4 regions of the Lentilitoribacter sp. EG35 genome follow, and region 1 is predicted to be linked to each of the others. Evidence: predicted binding sites of a transcription regulator. Region 1 holds the regulator's gene; each other region holds the start of a gene.
The links. Region 1 encodes LexA, which represses DNA repair genes until DNA is damaged. Its sites were predicted from a motif close to TGTTCNNNNTGTGTTCNG; they were not measured.
Positions count from the first base shown of each region.

Region 2: a site for LexA is predicted at 988-1,005, ahead of uvrA (excinuclease ABC subunit UvrA). Genes of this name have one in related genera too.
Region 3: a site for LexA is predicted at 1,100-1,117, ahead of AB2J24_RS09215 (helicase-related protein). Genes of this name have one in related genera too.
Region 4: a site for LexA is predicted at 743-760, ahead of AB2J24_RS05355 (YifB family Mg chelatase-like AAA ATPase). Genes of this name have one in related genera too.

Region 1 is NZ_JBFNGQ010000005.1:74,593-76,804, forward strand. It holds gene AB2J24_RS10470 (ComEC/Rec2 family competence protein) at 1-506, shown strand, start outside; gene lexA (transcriptional repressor LexA) at 487-1,203, opposite strand; gene glp (gephyrin-like molybdotransferase Glp) at 1,552-2,212, opposite strand, start outside.
Region 2 is NZ_JBFNGQ010000001.1:766,809-769,020, reverse strand. It holds gene AB2J24_RS03570 (hypothetical protein) at 1-221, opposite strand, end outside; gene AB2J24_RS03565 (single-stranded DNA-binding protein) at 328-840, opposite strand; gene uvrA (excinuclease ABC subunit UvrA) at 1,126-2,212, shown strand, end outside.
Region 3 is NZ_JBFNGQ010000004.1:126,357-128,568, forward strand. It holds gene phbB (acetoacetyl-CoA reductase) at 1-602, shown strand, start outside; gene AB2J24_RS09215 (helicase-related protein) at 1,245-2,212, shown strand, end outside.
Region 4 is NZ_JBFNGQ010000002.1:305,673-307,884, forward strand. It holds gene gshB (glutathione synthase) at 1-680, shown strand, start outside; gene AB2J24_RS05355 (YifB family Mg chelatase-like AAA ATPase) at 839-2,212, shown strand, end outside.

The DNA of each region.
Region 1 (2,212 bases):
AGGAGTTGCTTTCGGAGGAGGCGGTTGAATTTTGGCCCAAGTTTGATGGACTCTCAAACCAGACCGCGTTTGCGGAGTTTAAATGTGTATCGAGTCAATTCTGCTACTTTGAAAACAGCGAGGTCAAAATCGCAACAATTACAGATCAAAGATATTTAAGAATCGCCTGCGATCGCGCAAATATTGTAATCTTGTCTACAAGGCTAAAAGACGAAAACAGCACTTGCGATAAGAATGTAATGGTGCTTGATCAAAATTCACTGCGAAGAACAGGTTCTCTTGCCCTATATCGCAATCTGGACAAGACGTCTCAATCTACCCTCGATTGGAATATTGTAAGCGCCATTAACAATAGCGTTCGGCCTTGGACATCTCACCGCTATTACGACTGGCGAAGCCGCAGCTACAAAATGCCAAATGGTGAAATCGTCAAATACCATGGCCTCACTAATTTCAAGGCCAACGCACCAGAACTGAATACCAAAACTAATGATAGCGGCGAATAAGACCTACCAATTTGCCTTGAACTTTAACACGGTCAGGTCCAAAAATTCGTGTTTCATAGGCTGGGTTAGCAGCTTCCAGAGCAATTGAATCACCCTTACGACGAAACCGTTTTAGTGTAGCTTCTTCTTCATCAACAAGTGCAACGACGATGTCGCCGGGTGTGGCATGGTTGGTATCTTTAATTACGACCGTATCGCCATCAAAAATTCCAGCCTCAATCATTGAATCACCTTTGACTTCAAGAGCATAATGATCTCCAGATCCAAGCATATCAACCGGAACAGCCACATTATGCGTATTGTGTTGTATTGCCGATATGGGAACACCCGCGGCAATCCGCCCCATGACCGGAACGTTTAATGCGCCGGCATTATCATCATTGGATGCTTTAGGCTTCAAACTCTGTGTCGGTGTTCTATCTTTGCTGCCCTCAATAACGCTTGGCGTAAAGCCGCGCGGCGGAGGTGATGTGTTTTGGTAGCTCTCTGGTAGTTTTATAACTTCAAGTGCACGTGCTCGATTAGGGAGTCTTCGAATAAAACCACGCTCTTCGAGCGCTGTAATTAAGCGATGGATTCCAGACTTAGATGCTAAATCAAGCGCGTCTTTCATTTCATCAAATGATGGAGGTATACCGGATTCTTTCATCCGCTCATGAATGAAAAATAATAACTCTTGCTGCTTACGGGTCAACATATGATATACCTTTGCAAAATGAAACAAATCAAGAACAATTCTTATATGTTCTATATGTGTTCCGCAAGTGTTAAAAAACATTTAAAGAACATTGCTATGAAATTACGTGTTTCACTTGAACAAAGAGGAACATAGACGGAATACATAAATGTTATTGAACAATTGGATCATATTAGATGATGAATCTGGCAGATCCTTGGTTCAGCCGGTACATGTAGATGATTGAAAAATATAATGAATTTATAGATGATTAGTTAAAGCGAGTTGCGTAAGCCTGTTATCGCACTGTTCTATTCTTACTGAACAAGAAATATTTGGTTTTGCTTTGCAAAATTAATTCCAAATAGTTCAACTATCTAACAAGATTACGTCGCAAGTATCGCCCTTTTTCGCCGGTTTTGCATTTGGGGGGCGAATCAAAAGACCATTTGCATCGGCAAAGACACGTACCAGAGATGAATCCTGCCGAGAAAATGGGGTAGCAGTTAGGTTTCCATTTTTATCATATTCGATGCGGGCTCGCATATAATCTTGTCGGGAGGCGTTTTCCGTAAGATCAACTGTAGTTCTCGCTTTTTGGATGACTTGTGTTGCCCGGTTTCCGCTAAGCTTTCGAACAAGCGGTGCTAGAAATAAATTGGCCGTCACTAAACATGATGCTGGGTTACCCGGTAATCCCATGAAACGCATGTTACCAAGTTGGCCAAACATAAGTGGCTTACCAGGACGCATGGCGATTTTCCAAAAATTAAGCTCCATACCCATGTCGATAAGAGCTTTTTGTACCAAATCATAATCGCCAACAGATGCGCCACCAATGGTCACAAGAATATCGGCTTTGCTATCAATTGCTTTTTGCACGCGTGTTTTGATATCATCCAAATTATCGGTAGCTATTCCGAGATCGACAGCATTTGCTCCTGCGCTCGAACATAAGGCCACAACGCCATAGCTGTTAGATGAAATGATCTGGTTTTCATCTGGTGTTCCGCCCGGTTTTACGAGTTCG
Region 2 (2,212 bases), on a different contig from region 1:
TGAGCGAGAACGCGCGTGCCCAATATGTTTCCATCTGAGTCAACCACGTCCCATTTATCAGCGTAATGATCCCAGCCCTCATCTGCATGCTTAACTGTCACTGAAAAACGGTAGCTGCCGCTAGCATTCTTCTCTGCCTTCACATCCAATACATCGACTTCTCCAGCGGTTGCGGAAAAGCTCGAAAATAAAATGATAAAACCGGAAATCAAAAGTCGCATATTACTCACACTTTGCTCGATGATCGTTTGAGATAACAATAGGCCATTAGGCAAACGAAATCATCTGACAATTGCGTTATCAAAAATGCCTGACTAAATATCCCGATCAAAACGGGATATCATCGTCCATATCATTAGAAAAGCCGCCAGAATCACCGGAACCACCAGGAATATTTCCACCACCTTGGTTACCGCCACCCTGACTTCCACCAAAGTTGCCTCCACCTTGGTTGCTACCAAAGTTACCTCCGCCACCTTGGTTATCGTTCCGGCCATCAAGCATTGTCAAAGTCGAGTTAAAACCCTGTAGCACGACTTCCGTCGAATATTTATCTTGCCCGTTTTGATCTTGCCATTTGCGTGTTTGCAACGCGCCCTCAAGATAAACTTTCGAGCCCTTTTTCAAATAGTTTTCCGCAACGCGGCATAGACCCTCAGAAAAGATTACAACACGGTGCCATTCTGTCTTATCTCGACGCTCGCCTGTATTTTTATCACGCCAGCTTTCCGATGTCGCGATTGAAAGATTAACAATCGGACGACCATCTTGTGTGCGCTTTACATCTGGATCAGCACCAAGATTGCCAACCAAAATAACTTTATTCACACTGCCCGCCATGTCAAAACCTTTCAAAATATACTAATTGCCAACGCTGAGTACGCTTAGCTACGCATTAACCCAGCTTAGTCGGTCATGTCCCACCACAAATCATCCTATTTATCTAAATCCACATATAAATATGAAATACTCAGAAAAAGGCTGGTTTGTTCTATTTTTGTTCTATATATCACAATGCGCAGTGTCAAGAGAATCAAATCTTGGATTAATTAAAACCAGTGCTCGACTTGAGCGTAAAGAAGAGTAATACCATCTATCTTCCAGTTGACATGTAATGGACCATTCATGAGCGAGTTAAAGACAATATCAGTACGTGGCGCGCGCGAACACAATCTCAAAAGCGTTGACATCGACCTCCCACGAAACAAACTAATCGTAATGACGGGGCTATCCGGCTCGGGCAAATCCTCACTCGCATTTGATACAATCTATGCTGAGGGTCAACGGCGCTATGTTGAAAGTCTATCTGCCTATGCACGCCAGTTTTTGGAAATGATGCAAAAACCGGACGTTGATCAAATTGAAGGCCTCTCTCCAGCAATTTCAATTGAGCAGAAGACAACAAGCCGTAACCCGCGTTCGACGGTCGGCACTGTCACTGAAATTTATGATTATATGCGCCTCTTGTTTGCTCGCGTCGGCGTTCCCTACTCGCCTACGACAGGCCTCCCGATTGAGAGTCAGACCGTAAGTCAGATGGTAGATCGCGTTCTGGAGCTAGAAGAAGGAACACGTCTTTATATACTTGCTCCGCTTATTCGCGGCAGAAAAGGCGAATATCGCAAAGAGATGGCTGAGTTGATGAAAAAAGGCTATCAACGCCTTAAGGTCGATGGCCAATATTACGAGATTGCTGACGTACCCGACCTTGATAAAAAATTCAAACATGACATCGATGTCGTGGTCGATCGTGTCGTGGTCCGTCCTGATAGCGCGGCGCGTTTGGCAGATAGTATAGAAACCTGTTTGAAGCTGTCAGAAGGTCTGGCAATAGCTGAATTTGCCGACAAACCTTTGCCTGATTCTGAAACCGCGTCGGGTTCAAAAAACAAATCAAAAAACGAAACACATGAACGCATAATATTTTCTGAGAAGTTTGCCTGTCCTGTGTCTGGCTTTACAATACCGGAAATCGAGCCTCGCTTGTTTTCGTTTAACAACCCATTTGGCGCTTGCCCCACTTGCGATGGACTGGGTAGCCAAAAAAAGATTAGCCCTGATTTAATCGTACCAGATCAAGGAAAAACTTTACGCGATGGAGCAATTGCACCTTGGTCTAAGTCTTCGTCACCGTACTATAAGCAAACGCTGGAAGCGCTTGGAAAACACTTTAATTTCAAAATGAGCGATTGCTGGTTTGAGTTAACAGAGA
Region 3 (2,212 bases), on a different contig from region 1:
CCTTTACAGCAGAAACTGGCATTAAAGCGTATAAATGGTCAGTTGCAGATTATGAAGCATGTGCTGCCGGTATCGCGCAAGTTGAAGCGGATTTGGGTGAAATCTCAGTTCTAGTGAATAATGCAGGCATTACTCGCGATGGTATGTTCCACAAAATGACTCCTGAAAAATGGAATGAAGTCATCAACACCAATCTAAATGGTGTTTTCAACATGACACACCCAATTTGGCCGGGCCTGCGCGCTCGTAAATTTGGTCGTGTGATTAACATTTCGTCTATCAATGGTCAAAAAGGCCAAGCTGGCCAAGCTAATTATTCTGCTGCCAAAGCGGGTGATATTGGTCTGACCAAAGCGCTGGCTCAAGAAGGCGCTCGCGCTGGGATCACAGTCAATGCTGTTTGCCCAGGCTATATTGGCACTGATATGGTCAAAGCAATTGACCCGGATGTGTTAGAAAAACATGTTTTACCACTTATTCCAGTTGGCCGTTTGGGCGAGCCGGAAGAGATTGCACGCTGCGTTGTCTTCCTTGCATCCGATGATGCTGGTTTCATCACAGGGTCAACAATTTCTGCAAATGGTGGTCAATACTTCTCTTAAGAGTTTAGTCACAAATTGAATGCTAAGGCGCCTCATTGAGGCGCCTTTTTTTACGCTTTGTTAATACTGATTAACAGTGAGCATTAGGTTTCCTCTCAATATATGGATTGTAGAGGTGGAAATTAGTTATCCGGTGCATGGGTTGGGCAATATGTAGTCATGAACAAAATAAGAACATACTCAGGTGAGCGATTCGTGTCTGTTTCGTTCCGCTTTTGGTCTAATGCTTAATGATTTTGAACAAAAATTGACTTTAACTTTAACTATCTGTTTGTTTTGATTAACAAAGTGTAACTAAAATAGTTAATCGGATGTGTGGTTTTTCACATAGTTTTTTATATTCTAAACCCATCGGAGTTGTTATTAACTTTTCAATGGAAAATTCAATAGAATATCTTCAGTCAATGTCGATATTTTGTTCACTTTTTTGCGCTGATCGCAATATGTAGCCGTGAACAAAACGGGAAATGAGCTTAGTCAGCGATTCGTAGCCGATTCGTTCTATCCCTGTTCCATTCGTTAACAGGCGAGGTTTTCATAACGTGTTTTTTTCGTGTTTGTTTTGCTTAATTATGCTAGCAAAAACTAAGTGACGTGTGAGTTCAATTTATGAATAGACATTCTGAAATACCAGTAGATCCGATTGTCGTAAGTGGTCGCGGCGTAACGGCTGTTTTGGGACCGACAAATACTGGTAAAACCCATTATGCAATTGAACGAATGATTGCCCATAAAAGTGGTGTCATTGGGTTGCCATTACGTCTCCTGGCTCGCGAAGTTTATCAGCGACTTATCAAACGTGTCGGGGAGGGTAAGGTTGCATTAGTAACGGGTGAAGAAAAGATCAGTCCGCCAAATGCAGCGTACACGGTGTGCACTGTTGAAGCGATGCCCCGCACAACAAACGCGGCTTTTGTTGCAATTGACGAAGTTCAGCTTGCATCTGATTTAGAGCGTGGGCATGTTTTCACCGATAGAATATTGCATCTAAGGGGTACTGAGGAAACGCTGCTGCTTGGCTCGGATATTATGCGCAATGTACTATCACGCATGATGCCAGGCCTATATGTGATCGAGCGACCGCGTCTCTCACGCCTCGAATATAGCGGTTCGCGCAAAATATCGCGGCTGCAAAGACGTTCCGCCGTTGTCGCGTTTTCTGCCAATGAAGTTTATGCCATTGCAGAACTTATTCGTCGCCAGCGTGGTGGTGCAGCGGTGGTTTTGGGTGCGTTGTCCCCCAGAACCCGCAATGCTCAAGTTGAACTTTATCAAAATGGTGATGTTGATTATCTTGTAGCAACTGATGCTATTGGTATGGGGCTAAATCTGGATGTTGATCATGTTGCATTTGCGCAAGATCATAAATTTGATGGTTTTCAGTATAGACCATTAAATCTTGCAGAGCTTGGTCAGATTGCTGGCCGAGCAGGCAGGCATACGACCGATGGCACTTTCGGCGTGACAGGACATGCGGTACCTTTAAATGAAGAAACCGTTGAGCGTTTGGAAGCGCATGTATTTGAACCTGTGAAGATATTGCAATGGCGCAATCAGCAGCTTGATTTTTCATCTTTGTCGAATCTCGTTTCGAGTTTGGAGCGCACACC
Region 4 (2,212 bases), on a different contig from region 1:
ATTATATCACAAGCACGCATTTGCTTGAACTTATCCACCCGAAGACACTTGTCGTCAATGATCCTGCATGGGTTCGTAATTCTCCTGAGAAAATTTTTGTGACAGAATTCACCGATCTAATGCCCAAAACTTTGATCACAAAAGATCCAAGAGAAATCATGGATTTCCGCCAAGAAGTAGGCGATATGATCTTAAAGCCTCTTTATGGTAATGGCGGGGCAGGCGTATTTTTGCTGAATAAAGATGATCAGAACCTCACTTCCCTCTTGGAAATGTTCGGTGACCTATTCGTTGAGCCTTATATCGCTCAGCAATATTTGCCAGCAGTTCGCGCAGGAGATAAGCGTATTATTCTCATCGAAGGTGAACCGGTTGGCGCAATTAACCGCGTACCCGCTGAAGGTGATGCACGTTCCAACATGCATGTTGGTGGCAAGGCAGAAGCCATTGAATTAACACCGCGCGATAAAGAAATTTGTGACCGCATTGGACCAGCATTGCGCGAGCGGGGGTTTACTCTCGTCGGCATCGATGTCATCGGCGACTATATGACTGAAATCAACGTCACATCGCCCACAGGTGTGCGTGAGGTGAAGAAATTTGGCGGCGCTGATATTGCAAGCTTATTCTGGGATGCGATTGAAAATCGCAAGAAAAATGGCGGACAATTCGTTCTTTAATTGTTCCATTTTCGCAACCAAATACAACTCATCACAACCTGAAATGCAAAAATTCAGTATTTTGTTCTCATAATGTTCTTGTTTTTACGACGCAAACATGTGTATTGTAAAACCTGATACTCGCAAATAGTGTATTAGAGCACAATATGGGGACGTAAATGGTTGCGCATGTAAAGACTGTCGCATTTCAGGGAATTGAAGCTCTGCCTGTTGATGTTCAGGTTATGATTTCACCCGGGAAGATTGGCATGCATATTGTTGGCTTGCCAGACAAGGCCGTTGCTGAAAGTCGCGAGCGGGTACAAGCTGCACTTCACGCATCTGGCTTATCGTTACCTGCGAAAAAAGTTACGATTAATTTAGCGCCCGCTGATCTACCCAAAGAAGGATCCCATTTCGATCTTCCTATTGCGCTTGGTCTAATGGCAGCGATGGATGCAATCCCAAATGATGTTTTGCAGAACTATGTTGTTCTAGGCGAATTATCGCTTGATGGAGCAATTTCTTACGTTACAGGTTCACTTCCTGCAGCCATCGGTGCCAATGCGATGGATCGTGGTTTAATCTGCCCCGAAGCCTGTGGCGCAGAGGCCGCATGGGCAGATGAGGATATGGATATTTTAGCACCCATAAGCCTGATCTCAATTGCCAACCATTTTCGAGGCACCCAAGTCTTATCGCGGCCAAAACCAGCGCAACGAGCACTTACAACCAACTTACCTGATCTAGCCGACATAAAAGGGCAAGAAACAGCAAAACGCGCATTGGAAGTCGCAGCGGCTGGCGGGCATAATTTACTGATGGTTGGTCCGCCTGGTTCTGGAAAATCCATGCTTGCATCCCGTCTTCCATCCATTTTACCACCTCTTACGCCGGCTGAAATGCTCAGTGTGTCGATGGTTCATTCCATTGCTGGACAATTATCTGGTGGGCATTTAACTGATCAACGTCCATTTCGGTCACCGCATCACTCTGCTACCATGGCAGCAATGGTTGGCGGTGGTGCAAAAGCACGTCCAGGTGAAGTTTCTATGGCACATAAAGGGGTCTTGTTTTTAGATGAATTTCCAGAATTTTCACCGCAAGTTCTGGATTCCCTGCGCCAACCTCTGGAAAGTTCACAATCTGTCATCGCACGGGCCAATCACCGCGTGAGTTATCCAGCAGATATTCAACTGATCGCAGCCATGAACCCGTGCCGCTGCGGCATGGCAGGAGAGCCCGGGCAGACCTGTGCACGTGGTCCACGTTGCCAAACTGACTACCAAGCTCGTATTTCAGGCCCCTTATTAGACCGTATCGACCTGCGCATCGAAGTGCCTGCCGTTACGGCAATGGACCTCATACAACCAAAGCCTGCTGAACCAAGTGAGAACGTCGCGAAAAGAGTTTTGCGAGCCCGGCAGCTGCAAGAACAAAGATATCAAGACCTTAGCCATAGCGATGTTTTAGTCAATGCGCGTTGCCCCACTGCATTGATTGAAAAGGTTGCCCAGCTGGATAAGGCTGGAACATCCCTGTTGCAAGAAGCA